Regions from separate parts of the Marinomonas sp. 63XJN7_7_ISO-PGPR-S23-202 genome, predicted to be linked through region 1. Evidence: predicted binding sites of a transcription regulator. Region 1 holds the regulator's gene; the other holds the start of a gene.
What was found. The regulator sigma-54, encoded in region 1, starts transcription at its own class of promoters, with help from an activator protein. The targets are predictions, from matches to a motif close to TGGCACNNNNNTTGCTNT.
Positions count from the first base shown of each region.

Region 1 (12,175 bases):
TACCCGCCGCCGAAAATACAAAACTAAGCAAAGGCAAGGAAATCACACCAGCAATAAATCGCGGCGCAATCACACGACGTAAAGGATCCACCCCCATCATTTCATAACTGGAGAGCTGCTCTGTTGCCTTCATCAAACCTATTTCGGCAGTAAGCGATGACCCAGCTCGACCAGCGAACAACAACGCCGTCACCACAGGTCCCAATTCACGTAACAAAGACAAGGCTAACAATTGACCAACAGACCCTGATGAGCCAAATTTTGCCAAAATACTATAACCTTGTAGGGATAATACCATTCCGATAAAAGTACCGGATACAATGATAATAACCAGAGACAGCACGCCCACTGAATACAACTGGCGAATCAAAAGATTAATAGATTCCCCTAATCGAACAGGTAAACGCACAAGACTTTGAACAATAAATATTCCCGCTCTTCCAACTGCCTCCAGCCAATCTAAAAAACCAGCGCCCAAAGAAATCAAACTATTTATCATCTTTGACTCCTCTGTTCATCAGCAACACTTTCCGGATAATGAAATGGAACAGGACCATCAGGCTCCCCATTTAAGAACTGTTTTACTTGCGCATCATCAGAGGCACGAATATCGCTGGGTGTCCCTTGAGCAATGACATAACCACCAGACAAAATACAGACATGATCTGCAATGGATAAGGACTCTTCTACGTCATGGGACACCACGATTGAAGTAATACCAGACCCATCATTTAATTGACGAATCAGCTCGACTAGAACCCCTTTAGAAATGGGATCTTGACCCGTAAATGGTTCATCAAACATAACCAACTCAGGGTCCAATGCGATCGCCCTAGCAAGAGCGACACGTCTAGCCATCCCCCCTGACAATTCAGAAGGGAATAACTTTGCCGCACCTCGCAACCCCACGCTGTGCAATTTCTCGAGCACAATACCTTCGATTTTACTCGCATCAAAATTGGTATGTTCTTGCAGAGGAAAAGCGACATTTTCAAAAACAGACATATCACTGAATAAGGCACCACTTTGAAAAAGCATACCCATTTTCTCTCTGACTTTATATAAATCTGAACGAGACAAAGAATGAATATCCTGCCCATCAACAAAAACATGACCACTGTCTGGATAAAGCTGCGCAGCGATTAGCTTTAAGAGAGTCGTTTTTCCGGTTCCACTTGGCCCCATCACAGCGGTGATTTTTCCACGAGGAATATCCAGCGACACATCTTCATATATCACCCTCTCCCCTCTTGAAAAGCGAAGATTCTGTACTTTTATATACCTATCCAGCACGGACTCACCTATCCTTTCCCAATATAATAGTTGCTGATACTAACACTCGCCCTTATAAAATAGAATCGCGCAATAAACGGAATCGAAATTGTTTCAAAGATCAAGTCTTGAATTTACACAGCAAACCTCATTAAATGGGACATCTTTTTGATTCGAGAGTAAATAAGAGGTTATGCTGCTGTTTTCCGCTGCTCTAATTGCAGGCTTAGTCTTGCTGGTTATTAGTTCTGATAAATTCATTGAACATGCGGCACTCGTTGCCGAAAAACTAGAAGTGAGCCCCATTGTTATTGGAGTAATCTTGGTGGGACTGGGCACCTCTGCGCCCGAAATGGTTGTGTCGGCGATTGCATCATTTGATAATGCGCCAGGCATTGCTATCGGTAACGTATTAGGTTCTAACATTGCCAATATCGCGCTGGTTTTCGGCGCCACTCTGTTGTTCTCCGCCGTCCCGGTTACGAAAGATTTGATGCGTAAGGAGGTCCCCCTTGTTTTAACCATCACCCTGGTTACTGGCTGGTTACTTCATGATGGTACCTTAAGTTTTTCAGACGGTATCGTATTAGTTTTCATGTTTATTATCATGATGATCGTCATGCTAAAAGGCAGCAAAAACCTTGAAGAGCAACTTTCCAGTGAGCTCCCCGAGGATGATGGCAGCCCTGTCGGCAAATCCCTATGCATTTCACTTGTCAGTCTAGTGGTTCTGATAGGCAGCTCGAAACTGCTTGTTTGGGGAGCCATCGGTATTGCTTCCGCTCTTGGTGTCAGCGACATGGTGATTGGTTTAACTATCGTGGCCGTCGGCACCAGCCTACCTGAGCTAGCTGCATCAATCAGTAGTGTACGTAAAGGCCATCATGATATCGCCATTGGCAACATCTTAGGTTCAAATATGTTCAACTTGGCGACAGTGTTACCACTGCCCGCGTTAATCGCACCAGGCGTGATTGATCAAACCACATCGGGACGAGATTTCTATTGGGTTCTAGGTTTAACGGTTGCCTTGTCCTTACTCATCTATGGATTTGCCAAAACCAAAAACCAAAGCATTCCTCGCTGGATAGCCATTCCCTTACTCGTTTCGTACGCTGTCTATATTTTCTTCGTTAGCACAGGGGATTCTGTCTAATGATCAAAGCAAGCCACAAAAAACTACTACTGGGGGCTGGCGGCATTGCGATCGTTACTCTTTTTTTCTGGGCTGGCTCATCTGATAATAAAAATTTGCTTCAAACCGACAATCTGAGTAGCACCCCCGATTACTTCATTACAAAAATACACGCCACAGAATTTGACCAAGATGGCAAACTGATAGAAACCTTAACCGCAGATAGAGCTCTACATTACAACAAAGGTGCAAGGACACTTCTCGAAAACCCAAAGGTAAAAAGAGTTGAAAAAACGGGGAACTGGGAAGCACAAGGAAAAAAAGGGATAATTGAAGATGGCAGTAGTGATATTCTACTAACTGATGATGCATCAGCCGTAAAACATTACGTAGACTCACCAGACATCACACTAACAGCGGACAATATTCGTTATTTAGATAAACAGCAGTCACTTACGAGTACAGGAAATGCAAAAATATACTCAACACAAGGCGAAACATCTGCCGATGTCATTGTCACTTATATCAACACAGAAGAAGTTAAAATGACAGGATCTGTAAGAGGACAGTATGAAGCAACACATTAAGGTATGTACTTTCTTAGCCGGCTTATTCGTAAGCCAATGGGTACTAGCGCTTCCAGATGATACAAGCAAACCATTAAATATACAGTCCAATCAAGCCCATTTTGATCAAAAAACAGGCGAAGCCGTCTATACAGGTGACGTATTTGTAAAACAAGGTTCGATTGAAATTCAAGCCCAGTATCTGAAAGTCATCACCAATCCTAAGACGCGTAAATTCACCGAACTCATTGCAACGGGCCACCCTGCCAAATTTAGCCAACAAATCGATTGGCAAGGTAATATGATGATTAGTCGTGGTAATAAAGTCATCTATAAAACCGCTCAGTCCAAAGTGGAAATTTTTGGGGACGGCTACTTAAACAGAATGGATGACAAAATCACCGCCGACCATATTGTCTACTACATCAAAAATGGCACCTTCAGCGCCGAGAAAGAAGGATCAGGCCGAGTTTCCATGACGCTACAGCCACAAACCGAAAAAAAACAAGCATCACCACAGAAAAAAGAGAAGTAAATGGCCGTTTTAGAAGCAAAAAATCTCGCAAAAAGTTATAAAAAACGCCAAGTGGTTAAAGATGTTTCCCTCTCTGTCGAATCAGGCCAGGCGGTTGGCTTACTCGGACCGAATGGCGCGGGTAAAACAACCTGTTTTTATATGATCGTTGGCATGGTCACCAATGACGCCGGCGGCATCTTTATCGATGGCCAGGACATCACCAAATATGCCATGCATACCCGTGCTCAAAAAGGCATAGGCTATCTCCCGCAAGAAGCGTCTATTTTTAGAAAAATGTCGGTAGAAGACAACATTTACGCCATTCTTGAAACACGAAAAGAGCTTAATAGAGCCCAAAGAAAAGAGCGATTAGAAAGCTTATTAAAAGAATTTCATGTTACTCACATTCGCTCTAACTTGGGTATGGCGCTGTCTGGGGGGGAGCGTCGCCGAGTTGAAATCGCCCGGGCACTCGCGATGAACCCCAAGTTCATATTACTTGACGAGCCATTCGCTGGTGTGGATCCTATTTCAGTGGGCGATATAAAGCTCATTATCAGGCATTTACAAGAAAGTGGTATTGGTGTGTTAATTACCGACCACAACGTCAGAGAAACTCTCGACATCTGTGATAAAGCCTACATTGTTGGTAATGGACACATCATCGCATCAGGGGATGCCGATACCGTTATCAACAACGAACAAGTGAAAAAAGTCTACTTAGGTGACGACTTCCGCTTATAACCTCTTATTTTTGCAACTCAAAGGGAGTAACATGCATAACTTGTTCCATCTTTCTTACTTTCAACTTAACGATAAAAGAGTTGCTCTATGAAGCAGTCTTTACAATTAAAGCTTGGTCAACAACTGACCATGACGCCACAGTTGCAGCAAGCCATTCGTTTACTGCAGCTTTCAACGTTGGATCTTAAACAGGAGATCCATGAATTTTTAGAGTCTAATCCGCTACTGGAAATTGATGATGAGGAATACACTTCTAGTGATGCCCCATCAGCATTGAAAGAACGCGATAGTGATAGCGACAACACACACGCGTCTGAAAAAAAGGTTGAGTCAAACAGCAGCGAAGAAGCAAAGGTCGAATCAGAATGGACCGATAGTATTCCAGAAGAGCTATCCATTGACAGCGATTGGGACGATACCTACCAAAATTCAGCAGCGTCTGTCAGCCACTCCAACAGCTATGAAAATGATGGGGATTTTGAAAGTCGTAACGCACCAGAAGAAAGCATTCAAGACCATTTAATTTGGCAGCTCAACCTCACCCACATGTCAGATAGGGATATTGAGATTGCTTACGCCATCATTGAGTGTGTTCAGTCCGATGGGTATTTAAGCATTTCCCCAGATGAAATTTGGGAGTCATTGACCTCTGAACTTGAAGACCTTGAGCTTGATGAGGTCATTGCGGTTCAACACCGCTTACAACGTTTTGATCCCGTTGGTGTATGCTCTATTGATCTGCGTGATTGCTTGTTAGTTCAATTAGAACTGTTCCGCGAGCACCCTTTGTATAAGAGCACCTATAATTTAGTAGACAACTATCTCCCTCTGCTTGGTAATCGAGATTTCACTCAATTAAGCCGAAAAACAAAACTAAAGGAAGAATCGCTCAAAGAAGTGATTGAACTGATCCAGCAACTTAATCCTCGACCAGGGTCCATCATTGACACGGACGATACCGATTATGTTATCCCCGATGTGTCTGTACGAAAACGCAATAACGTCTGGCAAGTTGAACTGAATAATGACGCTCTGCCACCGGTTAAGATAAACGAAACCTACTCCGCCATGGCAGCAACAGCTTCCACATCAGAAGATGTCACGTACATCAAAAACTCCTTGCAAGAAGCAAAATGGTTCATGAAAAGCTTGCAAAGCCGCAATGAAACTTTACTAAAAGTCACTAGTTGCATTGTGAATCGACAGATCGACTTCTTCGAACTCGGTGAAGAAGCTATGAAACCTATGGTGCTTCATGATGTCGCAGAAGAGGTCGGCATGCATGAGTCTACTATTTCTCGAGTAACCACACAGAAATACATGCATACTCCTAAAGGCATTTTTGAGCTGAAATATTTTTTCTCCAGTCATGTCAATACCGCTTCTGGAGGGGAATGTTCTTCGACCGCTATTCGAGCTATGATTAAGAAGCTCGTTAGCGAAGAACCAGCCAAAAAACCGCTTAGTGACAACAAACTAGCCAGTATTTTAGCGGAACAAGGTATTCAGGTTGCTAGGCGAACTGTAGCAAAATATCGTGAGGCGATGAATATTCCGCCTTCCAATGAACGCAAACGACTCATCTAATACGGATACATTTCTTTATGCCTTTGAAATCTATATTAAAAGCTGAACTCGTTATCGCCAAACAAGATATTATCAGCAAGAAACGCGTACTAGAAAGTATTGCTGAAGTTGCATCAAACCGGTTACATTGCGACAACGAAGCAGTTTATGATGCATTACTAGGACGTGAAAAACTTGGCAGTACTGGCATAGGCAATGGCATTGCCATCCCCCATTGCCGTTTGGAGAGTGCCAACCACACAGCTCTAGTTGTCATGTCATTGCAATCCGCCATTAATTTCGACTCCGTGGACAAGAAAAATGTGGATTTAATTTTTGCTTTGATTGTGCCGCCAAGCGAATGCGACAACCATTTATCGACCCTATCAGAAATTGCCGAGCTGGCGCAATCTACCGAAAAACTCAATAAATTAAGAGCGGCCGAGACCAATCAAGCCCTTCTTACTGAGTTAGAATCATTATTGAATTAGATTTAATCTTAATTAAGGAAAAAGGTATGTTGGAAGAGTCTGTCACCATTATCAACAAACTTGGCCTTCATGCACGAGCCGCAGGAAAACTAGTCGAAACCACTTCTCGCTTTTCTTGCGATGTTACCATCGAGAAAGACGGGCGTAATGTCGATGGTAAAAGCATTATGGCAATGATGATGCTAGCTGCTGGCAAGGGCACGGACATCACCATTAAAACCAATGGTGAAGATGAAGAAGATGCCATCAAGGCCATTATTGCATTAATCAATGATCGCTTTGGGGAAGATGAATAAGGACAACAATGCCAGATAAAAATACACTCGCCCACCTACAAACGGTCACAGAGTCTTTAGAGTCTGGCGCCACATTACAAACGCGCTATTTATTAAATGGCGCTTTACCCGCACAAGATGTTGCTAGCCTTTTAGAATCCTCTCCCCCTAAAGAACGTAAGCAGCTTTGGGAACTCATTGAAGACAAAAACCAAGGCGAGGTTCTTCAATACCTAAACGAAGACATACGCCTACAGTTTCTAGAGAATATGAGCACCCAGCGGGTGGTTGCCGTATCTGAACACTTTGAAAGCGATGATTTAGCCGACTTACTGCAACACCTGCCAGACAAGGTGGTAAGTGAAGTCCTCTTATCCATGCCTCCTCAGGACAGACTAAGAGTTGAGGCCTTATTAAGCTACTCGGAAGACTCCGCCGGTGGCTTAATGAACACAGACACCATTACCATTCGCCCTAACGTCACCTTGGACAGAGTATTTCGTTACCTTCGACAATATAAACAAATTCCTGACATGACAGATAGCCTGTTAGTTGTCAGCCGCTCAAACCGACTTTTGGGAACGCTTCCCTTAGCCAAACTCCTAGTCTGTGATACAAAAACCACTGTACGAGACATTATGGAGACAGACCACACCGCCATCCACTCAGACACATCCGTAAGCGAAGTCGCCCAAGTGTTTGAAAAAATGGATTTGGTCTCCGCCCCCGTTATTGATCGCAGTACGGGAAAGCTACTTGGGCGTATTACCATTGATGACGTGGTCGATGTTATTCGGGATGAAGCCGAACACTCCATGCTCAGTATGGCCGGTTTGGAAGACGACGAAGACACTTTCTCGCCAATCATGAAAACCACTCGCCGTCGTGCTGTTTGGTTAGGAATCAACTTAATCACCGCCTTTATTGCCTCGTACGTCATCGGTCTTTTTCAACACACTCTCAACCAAGTTGTTGCGCTGGCCGTTTTAATGCCCATTGTTGCCAGCATGGGAGGCATCGCCGGCTCTCAAGTTCTTACTTTGGTCATACGCGGGATCGCCTTGGATCAGATTGGCTCTGCCAATATGCGTTGGTTACTAAACAGGGAACTGATTGTTGGTTTACTCAATGGTCTTCTTTGGTCAACCGTTATTGCCATACTGACAGCAGTTTGGTTTGACAACCTCAAGATTGCCTATATCATTGCGGGGGCGACCATCATCAACCTTTTGATTGCCGCTCTTACTGGAACTCTTTTACCAATTTTCTTAAAAAAACTTGGTATCGACCCCGCCTTAGCGGCCAGTGTTATTTTGACTACCGTGACCGATGTAGTCGGCTTTTTAGCCTTCCTTGGTCTCGCCACCATTTTTTTAGTATAGGTTCCCATGACTGACTTTGATCAATTTAATGAAGACGACATCCCTAAGAGTAAAACGCAGATCAAACGCGAAATGGAAGCCCTGCAAGAAGTCGGTAAGAAACTGTTAGCACTGAGCAAAAATCAGCAAAAAAAAGTTGTGATGTCAGAAACACTCAGAGATGCCCTTGCCGAAGCTGATCGCATCAAGCAACGAGAAGCGATGAGAAGACACTTACAATACATAGGCAAGGTAATGCGTACCGAAGACCATGAAGCAATTGCCAAGCAAGTTGCCATGTTTGATACAACCTCAGCTGCCTATAACAAATTATTCCACCAACTGGAAATAAAACGCGACGAATTGATCGGTGAGCATAGCAAAGAAGTGCTATCACAATACCTAGAAGATCATCCAGGATTAGAAGACATCCAACTGCTGAGACAGCTTATTCGCCAGTCTCAAAAAGAGGTATCCGAAGATGGCAAAACCACCAACCGCAAAAAGCTGTTCCGCTTTCTTCGTGATGTTGAAGAAAAGAAACTTGGACTAAAAGAGTAACCTCCCTCTTTGTTAGCTTACTTTACTAACCTGACAGATTGTCATCAACATCATCGCTTAAAGCAAGATAAAGGCTCTCTTGAGCCTTTATCAATTATTATGAACTCAATACTATTTGCTTAGCTTGTAAAGCGTCGGTGCTCTAAACAGGGCATTTTAGTACGACATGTCTGTAGACTGCTTTTGTCTATCTCTCCCACAAAATACCCTGGCTCTTCTTGCAACTGTTTCAACATCTCACCATTTGGAGAATATAAAACACTGTGCCCATAGGTTTGACGCGTCTGAGTATGCCAACCACATTGATTCACCCCCATAACAAAGCACTGATTTTCAATGGCCCTGGCTGCCAGAAGAGTATCCCAATGGGCCTTACCAGTCACGTAGGTGAAAGCGGCTGGAACAAGTATAAGCTCCGCGCCTTCTTTGGATAGCCGTCTAAAAAGTTCAGGAAAGCGTACGTCATAACAGATGGTCAGCCCTACTTTAAAACCATCGACTTCAAATATTTTGACTTCCAAGTCTCCAGGCTCGATGTAATCGGACTCGCGGTAAGACCCTGCTTTATCGTCCACAGACACATCAAACAGATGAATCTTATCGTAGCGCTGTACCAATTCACCATTGGGGTCAAAGACCATACAAGACTGACGCACACGCTGATTAGCAACAAGCTCTCCCCCCTCATTGACAAGACTAGGATGAGAGCCAACCACTAAATACACCCCATAATTGCGGGCCCATTCAGCCACCTCTCTCAACAACATTCCTTGATCATCAGATTCGGCAAGGACACGCATACCTTTGCCATTGAACAAAAAAACATTCTCAGGCAGCACGATAACTCTTGCGTCATCAGCTGCGGCTTTGACGACCCATTTCTTAACCTCTTGCAGATTTTCGTTAAAATCTGCCCCACTGGTTAGCTGAATCGCCGCAATACGAAGGGTTTCCGTCATCTATTCGATCCTTTTTTAAATTTGTGGACAATTGGCGTAAGAGTAGGATTACCAAACGGCCCTTGAACCTTATACTGAACGCTGGTCACTTTGGAAATTTGATCACCTATCAACTTATCGGTTAAATATAGCAACCCAGCGATCTGAGGAGTCGACCAGATCAATCCAGCCAATGGCAACGTGCCGCTAATCGGCAAGGTGGCCGTTAACACCTCATCCAAGGTCTCATTGACAATGTTAGCTTTCCCCTCAATGGATAAATCTGCCGATGGAGAAATTATCGATAAAGGTGTCGTTGTTTGTATAATACCTTTATTAACAACAAAGTCTCCATTAACGCTATCGAAGGTCAGACCCGGCTCAAAGAGATCAGAAAAGTCCAGCGATAGCCGACGCGTCAATGATTCGACATTAAATATACCAAAGACTTTAAGAAAGACAGGCATATCATCCACTTTTGATGCGTTACCATCAGACGCGGAAAACGCAATACGCCCAGAGACCGTCTTTCTGTTGAACTCAAACGGGTTGCCTTGCCAAGCCAATGACACATTAATATCGTATTTTTGTGATGTGATAAACGCATTTTTAGCGAACTTTTTGGTCAATTCCGCTAAATTTTCACCTTTAATAGCCATCGACAATTCAACTTTTGAGCGCGAACCATCATCAACCCATAACAAGCGACCATCGAAACTCCCTTGTTTTAAAGAAGAAGACAAAGGGTCGATTCGTAATTCATTACCATCACTCTCAATCGTAAGATTCCAGTCTCCATAGGGCCTTTGATTAATAAACAACTTATTAATCGATAAATACATACTAGGGATGTCATTAGCATGTATTGGCGGCTCACTTATCGTATTTTGCTGATTAGCGGCCTGATCTTTCTTACCTTTCTTATTCGCAGTACTGGGCGCTGTTGTCCAATTCAAATAACCAATACGTAATCTGGGTTTATTCTTATAAGTATCCAACATGAAGTTCATCTCATCAGAGGCAACTTTTAGGGTTTTATCTCCATCACTATAAGTCACTTTCATGTTATGAAAGGTGTTTTGAGGGTTAACTACCACTTGATCAATAATAAAATCAACTTTTCGAAGCCATTTAGGCAACGCCAAAGAAGCGGATAATCCAGCAACCTTCTTAGTGTTATGTATTTTTCCAGCCTCTGCAGCAGGAGAGCTAACCTGCGGTGAAAAGAATGCCTTTTTCCACGCATCCACATCCACTTTTTTTATCTGACCATCAATAGATAAGCCCTTATAAAGGACCTGATCCAGTGGCTTTTTACTATTAATAAGAACTTGCCCACCAACAAATTCAGCCGATTTGAACAAAAGCTTAGAGCGAACTTTTGCTCCATATTGCCCTTGAATTACAAGGTCATGTTGATGGGACATAATCTTCAGAGAAAGTGGCTCAGATACATTTTCTTGCTTATTAAAGGGCTTAGGTAAATCAATACGAACACCAGAAAGATCACTATTAACGGTTAAATCAACTTGCCCGGCTTGGGCCTGATTGACACTAAGCAGCGCAGAATACTTCATGCTTCCTGATAGATTAGACGCCAATAACTGCGGCGCTTTTTGCCATTTCGCAACATCGCCAATTTTTGCTGTTCCCGTCATATCTGCCAGAATAACCATACTACCGTCCGCTTTATTCTTAGAGGACATAGAAACAGTCGTATCACCAGACAATGCCTGAACATCAAACCGAGTATTGTAAAAACCTTTACTCGAATCAAAGTGTAATTGACCTTGCTTCACCCTTGTATTTAAGTCGACATCACCGATATACAAGGGGTTATTTTGGAATTGCAAATTAAGGCCGATTTTGGGATCAGAATGATCATGGGATAAAGGAATATCGACAGAAAAATCTCCTTTTATCGGCCCTGATATGCGCCATTTGTCAAAAGCGGACAAAACAGAATTTTTCAGTGGCGTAGTACGAAGCAGAGTTAAAACAGATGTTGAATTCTGTTCTAAGTTACCATGGACATTCACCCAGTCAGCCTTATTTTTCTCAATCGGCAAATCAACAAAAATATTGTTAACAGCAAGACCTGACAAGGTGGCGGACTTCACGGCCACATGCAAACCCGATTTTTCCAGCTCAACTTCACCATTTACCTGTTTTGCCACAGGCCAATCTTTAGCAAAAGCCACGTCTGCATTCTTCACGTTCATCTTCATAAGAACGTTCGCATCGTCACCCTTTTTAAGCCCTGTCTGGACGACAAGACTCATGTTATTGATCGTCCCTTTTCCGGACTTGAATGCTTGATTCAACCAGTCCAGTGTCGATGGATCTAACACCCCTTTGGGAATGTATTCATTACGGTCTTTGACGGGCACATGATCAACCCCCAAACTGAGCGACAACCAATCTGACTCGTTTGGCCGAGATTCCACCCTAAAGCCACCAACGACCTGCGTATTATGACGAGATAGATACAAATCCTTGCCAGACACAATGAAAGTACCTTGGTTTTCCCTCCAATTCACTTGTCCAGATATTTGATTGACATCCCACCCTTTATCATAGACAGTTGGAAACTCAAGATAACCATCCTTACCCTTAAACTGAACCGCTCCTCCTTCATCCGTTAAGTTAAAGGTGCCATTTAGGTGGGTTGCCTTAGGAATACCATTAAACCCGTCGATGGAGGCATTCTGAAAATTACTTAAGTAATGATAGGAAGGATCCTTGCCAT
Region 1 covers NZ_CM149677.1:2,890,153-2,902,327, forward strand. The annotation lists gene mlaE (lipid asymmetry maintenance ABC transporter permease subunit MlaE) at 1-499, opposite strand, end outside; gene AC0VYG_RS13425 (ABC transporter ATP-binding protein) at 496-1,239, opposite strand; gene AC0VYG_RS13430 (calcium/sodium antiporter) at 1,466-2,428, shown strand; gene lptC (LPS export ABC transporter periplasmic protein LptC) at 2,428-2,994, shown strand; gene lptA (lipopolysaccharide transport periplasmic protein LptA) at 2,978-3,508, shown strand; gene lptB (LPS export ABC transporter ATP-binding protein) at 3,509-4,234, shown strand; gene AC0VYG_RS13450 (RNA polymerase factor sigma-54) at 4,322-5,821, shown strand; gene AC0VYG_RS13455 (PTS sugar transporter subunit IIA) at 5,839-6,291, shown strand; gene AC0VYG_RS13460 (HPr family phosphocarrier protein) at 6,318-6,587, shown strand; gene mgtE (magnesium transporter) at 6,596-7,948, shown strand; gene yjgA (ribosome biogenesis factor YjgA) at 7,955-8,488, shown strand; gene AC0VYG_RS13475 (carbon-nitrogen hydrolase family protein) at 8,608-9,447, opposite strand; gene AC0VYG_RS13480 (YhdP family protein) at 9,444-12,175, opposite strand, start outside.

Region 2 (12,175 bases), 2.2 Mb from region 1:
ACTACGATCTGTTCCTTTGGCTGTAATCCTGAGGTGATTTCTATTTTGTCATCTTGTAATGTGCCTAAGGTCACTTTTCTTGCTTCGAGAGATTGCTTGTCTTGGTGATAAACCCAGACAATGCTATCTGCGTTACCTGTTTGTGTATTTTCACGGCGTAGCACCGCTTCGACGGGGACCACAATATGACTGACGGTGCCGTGTAGTTTGTTAAGGTCCAATTCCACATTAGCGGTCATACCAGGCAATAGGGTTTGTGAGTCGTTGCCATTGCGTAGTAAATGCAAGGTGACATCGTAAGCCATGGTGGAAATATCGGGCTGAGTGTTGTGTTCTTTATAGACCCCTTTGAACGCGGTATAAGGGGGCGTATCTAAAATGACCGTTGGTTGATAACCTGTACGGGTGGATTTAATACCCGTGACCAAATTCTCCGGTATTTGAAATTGCACGTCTAAATGGTCGATGTTTTGGATGTGTAAGATGGTTTGGGTGGCATTCACATACTGAAAGTTTTTGGTTGAAGTCGAACTAATCACTCCGTCAAATGGCGCGTACAAGCGAGTGTAACTTAGTTGGTTTTTGGCGGTTTCTAGCGCGTTATTGGCTTGTGCAAGATTGGCTTTGCTTTCATCAAATTGAGATTTGCTGGTGGCATTGCGTTTAAGCATGGTTTGAATGCGATCAAACTGTACTTGCGCTAATTGTTGATTGGCTTTGGCTAATTCTACTTTTAACTTATAGTCTTTAGGGTCTAATGCCGCGAGCAATTCGCCTTTTTTTACCCGCTGACCTGCCACTACGTGGATGGCGGTGAGTTGACCCCCAACACGAAAGGCTAAGTTTGCTTCTTTACTTGCTTTTAACTCCGCAGGAAAACGGCGAATATTCACCACTTGGCTTGCATCAATCGTCATAAGCTTAACTGGCTGAGTGACATTTTGCGTCATCGACTCTTGCTTATTTTGATCTGAGCAAGCGGTTAATAAAACCGTTGTGGCTAGCATGATGCTAAGAGCGCATAGTTTATTGCGTTGGTGCGTCATACATTTCTCCGTAAAGACATAATAAAATCTGAGCGCAATATTGCTTATAATTAAGGTTAATTGCCAAGATGGTGTAATAAATAAGGTTAGTTAATGCTTGTATTTTATATCTCTAGGCTATCATTATGAATTTTAAAATATATATTAAAGATATTCTAAAGGAGAATATCTGGTGGGCGTGGTGCAAAAATGGGCTGTTGGTTCAATCAACAAGATACACAGACGGGCCTTTAGGGCGAAAGAAGAGCATTAACGTGAGGCCTTTGCACAACGTCGTGAGCGAAAGCAAGACAGTCTGGCAATGGTCTCAGCGTGTTTTATCTAATTCTTCTAAAAAAGTTTCTAGCACTAGGTTAGCACGGGCCCCTTTGCGGGTAATGGCAGAGAAGCGCGTCACGTATTGACATGCTTGAGGTAAGATAGCTCTCATGCGGCCGTCGATACGTTCATCTCCGGTCCAACGCTCTGCTACATGGTCAGGTAAAAAGCCAATGTAGCGGCCAGTCAGAATCAAAAAGGCGATGCCTTCTCGGTCTGTTGCGGTCGCACTGGCTTTTAGCGGTTGGTGTTGGGTTTTAATCTCGGGTGTTTGGGCGTAGGCAGGTAAGACGGCATCGTACTCTTTCAGCCTATCTATACTGATCTCACTGTCTGCTTGCCTAAACAGTGGGTGGGTATTACTGCAATACAGTTGAGAGGTTTCTTCGTATAAATCCCGATAGTCTAATCCACTTAGAATTTTTAAATTGGGCACAATGCCGACATGCAACTTACCATCGAGCACACCGCGTTCCACATCGGTTGGTGGAATCATGCGAATATTAATGGTGACTTGTGGGCCTTTGTCTTTAAGTGCCGCCAAAGAGTGCGTAATTCGAGTGTAAGGGAGTGTGACCAGATTATCGGTAATGCCAATATTGAGCTCACCTTGCAAATGCTGGTGGAGAGCGTTGATCTGAGTACGAAAATTCTCTAAAGAAGATAAGAGTTGTAGGGTATGCTCATAGACTTGGCTGCCTTCATTGGTTAACGAGAACCCAGAGCGTCCGCGTTGGCATAGGCGAAAGCCAAGCCGTGTCTCTAAATCCGATATGGCAATACTAATAGCGGCTCGACTGATGTTTAAATCAACCTCTGCCGCTGAGAAACCACCGCATTCCACCACCGTTTTAAAGATCCGCAAAATGCGTAAGTCGGCGTCACTCACTTGTCCTTGCAGCTTACTCATGATGGTGAAGACCTCTGATTAGTTAAGTAAAGCGTTATCTAAGGGTTAATAAATTCAACTTTTTTTAATCTAAGTCTCTTGGCATAGTAATGTCAATATTAGGGCGGCTTATCTTTATTTGTCCGTCTTTGTGACATCCATATGAAAATAACTATTTGGAGTATTCATGGAAACCATAGGGCATTTGATTGGTGGCAAGCCATCTCAAGAATCTTCGCGCACGCAAGATGTGTTCAATCCCGCAACAGGCGAAGTGACAAAAAAAGTCGCCATTGCTCCTAAGGAGACAGTGGAAGAAGCCATCGCTGCTGCTCAAGCTGCCTACCCTGAATGGCGCAACACCCCGCCAATGAAACGTGCGCGTATTATGTTTCGCTATAAAACCTTGTTAGAGGAAAACGCCGATCGTATCGGGGAATTAGTGGGTGGTGAACACGGTAAAATTTGCCACGATGCGGCTGGAGAATTACAACGTGGTATTGAGAACGTGGAATACGCCTGTGGCGCGCCAGAGTTATTAAAAGGGGAATACAGTAAAAATGTTGGCCCAAGCATCGATTCCTGGAGCGAGTTTCAGCCATTAGGCGTTGTCGCGGGGATCACTCCCTTTAACTTTCCTGCCATGGTGCCGCTTTGGATGTTCCCCATGGCCATTGTGTGTGGCAATACCTTTGTATTAAAACCTTCCGAACGGGACCCAAGTGCCGCACTGCTACTTGCCGAGCTATTACATGAGGCCGGCTTGCCCGCCGGGGTGTTTAATGTGGTTAATGGTGACAAAGTGGCGGTAGACACCTTGCTGGAAGACAAGCGTGTGAAAGCGGTGAGCTTTGTGGGTTCTACACCGATTGCCGAATACATTTATCAAACTGCCTCTAAACATGGCAAACGCTGTCAGGCATTGGGTGGTGCGAAAAACCACGCCATTGTGATGCCGGATGCCGATATGGATAACGTCGTCAGCCAGTTGCTGGGGGCGGCCTTTGGTTCCTCTGGTGAGCGTTGTATGGCATTGTCTGTTGCGGTCACCGTTGGTAAAGCGGCTGGGGATGCGTTGATCGAAAAAATGTCGGCGGCCATGGCGCCTTTAAAAGTAGGCGAGTATTCCGATGCGAAAAACGACTTTGGCCCTGTCATTACCAAAGAGCATAAAGATAAAGTCGTTGGCCTGATCACCAGTGCCGAAGAGCAAGGAGCTAAGGTGGTGGTTGATGGTCGTCAAACGGTTGTTAAAGGCTATGAAAATGGCTTCTTTGTGGGGGCAACGCTAATAGACAACGTGACGGCTGAAATGGAAAGTTATCAGCAAGAAATTTTTGGTCCGGTGTTACAAGTTGTGCGGGTGGAGACCATGGAAGAAGCGATGCAGTTGATCAACGACCATGAGTATGGCAATGGCACTTGTATCTTTACTCGCGATGGGGAAGCGGCCCGTTACTTTTCTGATCACATTGAAGTGGGGATGGTGGGGATCAATGTGCCTCTTCCTGTTCCCGTGGCGTACCACAGCTTCGGCGGATGGAAGCGTTCGTTATTTGGGGATCTGCATGCCTATGGTCCGGATGGAGTACGTTTTTATACCAAACGAAAAACCATCACCCAGCGCTGGCCTTCTGCAGGCGTGAGAGAAGGCAAGAGTTTCGCCTTTCCGTCTTAATTGATTTATCGATGATCCTGTATGAAAAATGGTCGCGCATTTGTCGCGGCCATTTTTTTATGTCTTATATAAGATGAAGGGCGGGATTCTACTATTGAAAAAATCAGTGGTATAGTGCCTAGAAGAACACTTATTGTCAGCCAAAAGTGTTGTCTGTAAGCGTAGATTATTAGAAGAGCTGGTTGAATGACTATGGATAAGAATAATCAGACCCCTTTTGTGGTACTGGCGAGAACCCTCATGCTGTGTGCGGTGTTTTTATTGACCAGTTGTGCCTCAGAACCATCACATATTGATGATGTTGCCGCTAAAGACCCTTTACGAATTTATGTGAGCGGTAACAAAGCCTATCTATCCGGTATTCTTGGTAGGAATCTAACCGAACAGCTGAAAAATATGATACGCAAGCACCCCAATGTGACGGATTTGGTTCTGGTCGATATCCCCGGCACGGACGATGAAGAAGCTGTTATGGAAAGTGCCCGCTTGATTCGCTCTCTTGGTTTGAATACTCATATTGCTCGAACTGGTTATGTACTCTCCGGTGGAGTGGATTTGTTTTTAGGTGGGGTAAAAAGAACCATTGGGGCGGGCGCCGGCGTGGGGGTGCATACGTGGATTGATGAGTCGGGTAAATTGCCTAAAAATACCGATGTGAGTGATTCCATCAATGCGACCTACATCAATTTTTATTTGTCTATGGGGGTACCCGAACGTTTTTATTGGTTTTCTCTAAAGGCGGCACCAGCGGATCGGGTATATTTTCTCTCTCCAGAAGAGATGTACGATTACAAACTGATTACCGAATAAGCTATGCTTTCTTAAGGTGGAAATTGATTTTTGATAAAAGTAAGACGGAGGGGAAATGGAACAGATTGAGCTTTTTACCATTGAAAGCCCCTGCCGTGGTATCTGTGTGAACAGTGCTAAAGGGTTTTGTAAAGGCTGCTTGCGTAGCCGTGAAGAACGCTTTGAATGGTTTTCTTTATCAAATGAGGCACGGTTTATTATTTTGGAGCGCTGTAAACAGCGCCGCCAACGTTTACTTCGAGCCCGAGAAGAACGGCTTAATCAGCATTCTGAAAAAGCCTTACCCTATGGTATGGATGAAGAGATAATCGAAGATCAGGGGGGCGAACCCCCAGTCGAGGCCGAATTATTTGAGTTAACGCAAGAACCCTTCTATTAACCCTGCTTTCTGTCCCATCTACCGTTAGCGATCAAAAATCGCATCGAGTGCTTCCGATAGCCGATCCACACCAATCACCTTCATCCCTTCAATGGGCTTCTTAGGGCAGTTGGCTTTAGGAACAACTGCCTTGGTAAAGCCATGTTTGGCGGCTTCACTGATGCGTTCTTGCCCTGACGGAACAGGACGAATCTCACCGGACAAGCCTACTTCACCAAGGACGACCAAATCATGGGGTAATATCTGGTTTCGAAAGCTTGATACCACGGCTGCAATGGCCGCTAAGTCGGCACTGGTTTCTAATACCTTAACGCCACCGACGACGTTTAAATAGACATCTTGATCAGCCGTCAGTAACCCCCCGTGTTTGTGTAGGACGGCCAGTAGCATTGCCAGACGATTATGATCAAACCCTACAGTGACTCGCCGTGGATTACCCAGTGCGGAGTCATCTACCAAGGCTTGCAGTTCAACGAGTAACGGGCGAGTGCCTTCCCAAACGACCATCACCAGACTGCCCGCAGCAGGATGATTGCTGCGATTTAAGAAAATAGAACTTGGGTTTTTGACTTCTCGTAAGCCATTTTCCAGCATGGCAAATACCCCCAGTTCATTAATCGCGCCAAAGCGGTTTTTCATGCCGCGTAAGGTGCGAAAGCGAGAGTCTTCCGATCCTTCCAATAACACCGAGCAATCTACCATGTGTTCAAGCACTTTTGGGCCGGCCAGTGAACCATCTTTGGTAACGTGTCCAACAAGCAAGACTGCGGTTTGGGTTTGTTTGGCGAACCTAGTGAGTACAGCGGCACTTTCGCGTACCTGTGAGATGCTGCCTGGAGCCGATTCCACTCCATCTAAGTGCATGACCTGAATAGAGTCAATGACCATGACTTTCGGTTTAACTTGTTGGGCGATGGTTAGGATACTTTCAACATTGGTTTCAGAAAGCATTTTTAGATTTTTGGTTGGCAAACCTAGCCGTTGAGCTCGCATAGCCACTTGCTGTAAGGATTCTTCCCCCGTGATATAAAGGGCGCTTTGTTGTTGCGCCAGCCAACACATGGTTTGTAATAACAGGGTGCTTTTCCCAGCGCCTGGATGGCCGCCAATCAGTACGACACCACCAGGAACGAGTCCGCCGCCGAGTACCCGATCAAACTCGCTTGCCCCTGAACTAAAGCGAGGTACATCCCCTAAATCGACTTCGGATAGATCCTGAATGCCCGTAATAGATCCGGCATATCCTTGATAGCGTGGGTCTTGACTGGCAGAAACGCGGGCAGATGTCTTGCCTGAGGTGAGTTTGATTTCCGACAAGGAATTCCACGCGCCACAGGCTTGGCACTGTCCCTGCCATTTTGCGTAGTCTGCGCCACATTCGTTACATACAAAGGCTGTTTTTGCTTTGGCCATAATGGGTCTTCTGTCTTTAAAAAATATCATGGCCTTAAAAAGGCCATGATCTAGGGATGACATATTTAGTTTACTATGGGTAATAGCCGATTCTAACCCAAATCTAAATCCTTATTCCCTTTCCATTGAATGGAGTACAGATCCAAACGTCGATCTTTCAGGTTGTTTACTGACCCTTCGCTGCGGGTTTGTTTGAGTTTGTCCAAGTCCAAATCAGAGAACATCAGCATTTCGGTATTCGGGGTGGTTTCCGCCATGACCGCATCGTGTGGATAGGAGAAGTCGGATGGGGAAAAAACCGCCCCTTGGGAGTATTGCACATCCAGATTTTCGACTTGTGGCAAATTGCCGCAGCTACCGCAAATCACCACATAGCATTCGTTTTCAATTGCGCGGGCTTGAGCACAATTGCGCACACGTAGATAGCCGTTCTTGGTATCCGTCCAAAAGGGCACAAACAAAATGTCCATATCTTGCTCAGCCAGTAAACGGCCCAATTCAGGGAATTCCACATCATAACAAATCAAAATGCCGATACGCCCTGCATCGGTGTCAAATACGCGCAGTTCATTGTCTCCTTGGATAACCCAATCGCGGCGTTCGTGTGGCGTAATATGGATTTTACCTTGTTCTTCAATGGTGCCATCGCGGCGGCACAAGTAACTCACATTGTATAAATCATCCTCTTCAATCACGGGCATGGAGCCGGTGATGATATTGATGTTATAGCTGACCGCCATTTGCGACATTTCCGTGAGAAACAGCTCGGTAAAGCTTGCAAGAAAGCGTACCGCCTCGGTCTGATTGGTTTGATCAGGGCTTAACCCCATTAAGGGCGCATTGAAAAATTCAGGGAAAAGGGCGAAATCACTTTTATAGCTCGATAACGCATCAATAAAATATTCCACTTGCTTGAGTAGCTCTTCAACATTTGCTACCTCACGCATTTGCCATTGTACCGCGCCAATACGAACTTGGGTTTTACGGGATTTAATGACGGTTGTTTCTGGTTCGTAAAAGATGTTTTTCCATTCAAGCAGCGTCGCATACCCCTCCGATTTCTCATCTTCAGGCAAGTAGCTTTTTAATAAGCGTGTTACTTGAAAATCGTTAGAGAGTTGGAAAGATAAAATCGGATCGTAAATTTTACGATCGCTGACGGCTTCTAAGTATTCTGCGGGGGTCATCTCATCAGAATGTTCGTGATAGGTCGGGATACGACCACCCGCGAGGATCGCTCGCAAGTTATGTTGGCGGCACAGTTCTTTACGTGCCTCGTATAAGCGACGTCCTAGTCGGAAACCACGATATTCTGGATGAATTAATACATCCAAACCGTACATGGCATCGCCGTTACGATCATTGAGAATGGTTTCTTTCTTTCCGATAAGGTCTTCGTAGGTATGGGGGTTACTAAAACGTTGGTAGCTCACTTGAACCGAGAGCGCGATACCAACGATATCCCCATGGTCTTCAAGACAAATTTGTCCCTCAGGAAAGTCGTTAATGAGTTTACTAATGGTGTGCTCAGACCAAGCCCCACCGATGTCGTTATAGACTTGGTCCATCAGTTCTTTTACTTGTTCGTAATCCGTATGTTCTATATTACGGATTTTTAAATGCATATCTTCAAGCATAATGGCCTCTATGGTGTCTTTTGGACAAGTCTTACTGTTATGTGGATGAATGTCACTTTATAAAGCGTTAATTCTGCTTTTATTCCCTAAAAAAGAAAACCCCGCCGAGGCGAGGTTTTGTATGAGCAGTAGCAAATCAGTGAAAAAGAGAGCTAGCTGAACGTGTTAGTTTTTGGCGAATTCAGGGTAAGCTTCCATACCACATTCAGACAAATCAACACCTTCGTACTCTTCTTCTTCAGAGACGCGAACGCCCATGATGGCTTTGATGATCAACCAAACGATCAAACTAGTGACAAACACCCAGACAAAGATAGTCACTGCACCAGCGATTTGGCCAAAGAAGGTTGTGCCTGTGTTTGTTAGAGGCACAGCTAATAGACCCCAAAGACCCACCACACCGTGAACAGAGATGGCACCTACTGGATCGTCTATTTTCAGTTTGTCTAGCGTCAGGATGGCAATAACGACTAGGAGACCACCAACAACACCAATGAGTGTGGCACCAATAGCAGAAGGGGTTGAAGGTTCAGCCGTGATGGCCACCAAGCCTGCCAATGCGCCGTTCAACAACATGGTGAGATCCGCTTTTCCGAACAAAATACGAGCGAGCAATAGAGCGGCGACAGCACCACCCGCAGCAGCGGCATTGGTATTTAAGAATACTACAGCAACGGAGTTAGCACTGACGATATCACCAAGCTTCAGCACAGAGCCACCATTGAAACCGAACCAACCCATCCAAAGGATGAAGGTACCCAGTGTCGCCAGTGGTAGGTTTGCACCAGGAATGGCGCGAACTTCGCCATTTGGACCGTATTTTCCTTTACGAGAGCCCAGTACAAGTACGCCAGCCAATGCCGCAGACGCGCCTGCTAAGTGGACGATACCAGAACCTGCAAAGTCAGAGAAACCAAGGTCACCAAGGCTATACATACCGAATACAGAGCCACCGCCCCATGTCCAGTTACCTTCCATAGGGTAAATGAAGCCTGTCATTACAACGGCAAAGACGAGGAAAGACCAAAGCTTCATACGTTCTGCAACGGCACCGGAGACAATGGACATGGCCGTAGCAACAAACACAACTTGGAAGAAGAAGTCAGAGGCATCGGCATAGACCGAGCCGCCATCGAAGCCCGCTTTAGCGGATTCCGCCAGCACGGTGCTGACCAATGTATCGGCACTGCTGGCACCATCTAACTGAATGCCAGATAAGAACCAAGTGCCACCATACATAATGGCATAACCGCAGACCATATACATGATACAAGCAATGGCGTACAAAGCGACGTTTTTAGTAAGGATTTCTGTGGTGTTTTTAGAGCGGACAAGTCCCGCTTCTAGCATGGCAAACCCCGCTGCCATCCACATAACCAAAGCACCCATCACAAGGAAGTAAAAGGTATCCATGGCATATTGTAATTCGAAAATATTGTTTTGCATTTTTCGCCCCCCTTAAAGGCTTATAAGAGTCGATCGTGGATCAGACTGCGTCTTCGCCAGTCTCGCCTGTACGAATACGTACGGCTTGCTCAAGGTTAACGATAAAGATTTTACCGTCGCCGATTTTGCCGGTATTGGCTGCATTTGAAATGGCTTCCACCACTTGGTCCTTCATATCGTCGGCTATGGCAAGCTCGATTTTCACTTTTGGTAGAAAGTCCACAACGTACTCTGCGCCACGATAAAGTTCGGTGTGGCCTTTTTGACGTCCGAATCCTTTTACTTCTGTCACGGTAATGCCTTGCACTCCGATTTCTGAAAGGGCTTCTCGAACATCATCGAGTTTGAATGGCTTGATGATGGCAGTGATAAGCTTCATATCCACATATCTCCTTTAAAAAGTCTGGCTTAGTGTCGTGTTGCAGGTAAGTCTCTCTATTCAATATGCGTGCCACAAATGACATCAGTCGGAATGGTCAAGGTTTTGTAGGGATTGTAAAGAAAATAAGCAAGCAATCAGATAATTTTTGCTCTTTTTTGGTGCAAATTAGGTGGGTGTGACACGGTGTTTGTGCTTTGTGCTGGTGCGTTGGTTGAGTTGGAGTAGAACCTATTTTAAAGGAATTTGACTATCTCCTTGCTCTTAATGATGAATATCGCTAATGGTTTGAGACTGACGAAAGCGCTTATCGCTACTGCTGCTCGTTTATGGTTTAAAAGAAGGAGTGGGGCTGCACAAAAACTAGGCATGCCCGGTTTGATGGATTGTGTGCTTTGTAAATTTTCTATGTCATAAAAGGATAACTTTGAGACGCTTTGTCTTATGATCTTTATACTTTTAGACAGGAAAAGAGGCCATTCTTGGAAAGAGTATTGGATGAATAAGGTGTGGTTTGGCTTTCTTGGCGGCTTCTTCTTAGAGAATGCCACTGAGTCATGTTATTGTTAGTTTGTCTAGATTTTACTTACTTATATATGCACAGCAAACAAAAGGGGAGATGGCGAAATGATTGATCAATTTATTAAGCAACTGGGTAGTGGACTTGAGCAAGCAGCTGAGACTTTAGGGAAGTTACCCAAAGAAGAAATTCGCGCTCAGTTAGACCAGGTTGCACGTAACACATTGAAAAAAATGGATTTGGTAACGCGCGAAGACTTTGAACTACAGTCTGCCATGCTGGCGAAATATCGAGAACGTTTAGTTGCACTAGAGGCTCGTATTGAAGAATTGGAAAAGGCCGCAGCGGCACCCGCTAAAAAAGAGCCCGCAAAAAGAACCACAACTAAAAGAGCACCCGCGAAGAAGGCCGCCCCTAAAGCTGAGGCGACTCAAGAGAAATCCACAGACAAGTCTGATGAAAACAAGACTGATGGAGACAAAGCAGATACAAAAGACGCGTAATGTATTGGTGGGGTTATTGCCAGCCTTGTTTCCAATGGTCAGGTGACTTGAGATCCTGCCATGGAATTGTGTACTGTGTATGAGTGAGGACGGCCTCGATGACGCATTGCGTGATGATCTCTTGGTCGTCTCTTATAAGCTCTGTGACAAGAAAATGCTTTTCTTTCTGTTGTGGCGATGTGGATGTCCACTTTGATAAAAGTAGCTTTTTGGGATTAATTTGATTCATAGATGCTTGCATGCCTTCATTATTGTCTCGTGTTCTATTCGATACGCAGGAGCGCGAAATTCGGATGCTTATCGTGACAAAAAAGAGGTTGAGTTTACATAAAGAATAACGAGATCAAGGAGTGATCGTGAGTTTAGCCACAATATATGGCCGCGCCCGTGTTGGTGTTGCCTCCCCTCTTGTTACCGTAGAAACCCATATTTCCAATGGGTTGCCTTCTCTAAACATTGTTGGTTTACCAGAAGCTGCCGTTCGTGAAGCGAAAGATCGTGTGCGTAGCGCCATCATTAACAGTCATTTCGAATGGCCGACACGGCGCGTCACCATTAATCTTGCACCAGCTGATTTGCCCAAAGAAGGGGGGCGGTATGACCTTGCCATTGCGATTAGTGTGCTAGCGGCGTCGGGGCAGTTGGAAGAAGTTAATTATCGTGATTACGAATTTATTGGTGAATTGGCGCTGTCCGGTGAGTTAAGAGGCGTCTCAGGATTATTACCTTCTGCTATTGCGTGTCATCAAGCGAACCGACAATTGGTGTTGCCCTCAGAAAACCAACAAGAGGCGGCTCTGGTAGAAGGGGATGCGGTTCATGCCAATCATCTCACGCAAGTGACCGCTCACTTGCTAAAACATGCCCGTTTACCTGATTGTGTACCTGCGCCGCCAGAGCCTCTGGCTTTAGATCATAAGGACATGAAGGATGTAAAAGGCCAATATCAAGCTCGTCGAGCCCTAGAAGTGGCGGCGGCAGGACGCCACAATTTACTGTTTATTGGGCCGCCAGGGACAGGTAAAACCATGTTGGCGTCCCGCTTACCTGGCATTATGCCGGCCATGATTGAAGAAGAGGCATTGGCGGTTGCTTCAGTTCAATCGGTTGCTGGACGAAAAATGGGGGCCGAGTGGCATTGGGGGGAGCGGCCCTTT
Region 2 covers NZ_CM149677.1:726,475-738,649, forward strand. The annotation lists gene AC0VYG_RS03310 (efflux RND transporter periplasmic adaptor subunit) at 1-1,046, opposite strand, end outside; gene AC0VYG_RS03315 (LysR family transcriptional regulator) at 1,354-2,274, opposite strand; gene AC0VYG_RS03320 (CoA-acylating methylmalonate-semialdehyde dehydrogenase) at 2,441-3,931, shown strand; gene AC0VYG_RS03325 (COG3904 family protein) at 4,118-4,741, shown strand; gene AC0VYG_RS03330 (DUF1289 domain-containing protein) at 4,797-5,120, shown strand; gene radA (DNA repair protein RadA) at 5,145-6,533, opposite strand; gene AC0VYG_RS03340 (GNAT family N-acetyltransferase) at 6,626-8,173, opposite strand; gene AC0VYG_RS03345 (ammonium transporter) at 8,336-9,616, opposite strand; gene glnK (P-II family nitrogen regulator) at 9,657-9,995, opposite strand; gene AC0VYG_RS03355 (accessory factor UbiK family protein) at 10,623-11,018, shown strand; gene AC0VYG_RS03360 (TIGR02450 family Trp-rich protein) at 11,032-11,259, opposite strand; gene AC0VYG_RS03365 (YifB family Mg chelatase-like AAA ATPase) at 11,375-12,175, shown strand, end outside.
Region 2: a site for sigma-54 is predicted at 10,053-10,070, ahead of glnK (P-II family nitrogen regulator). Genes of this name have one in related genera too.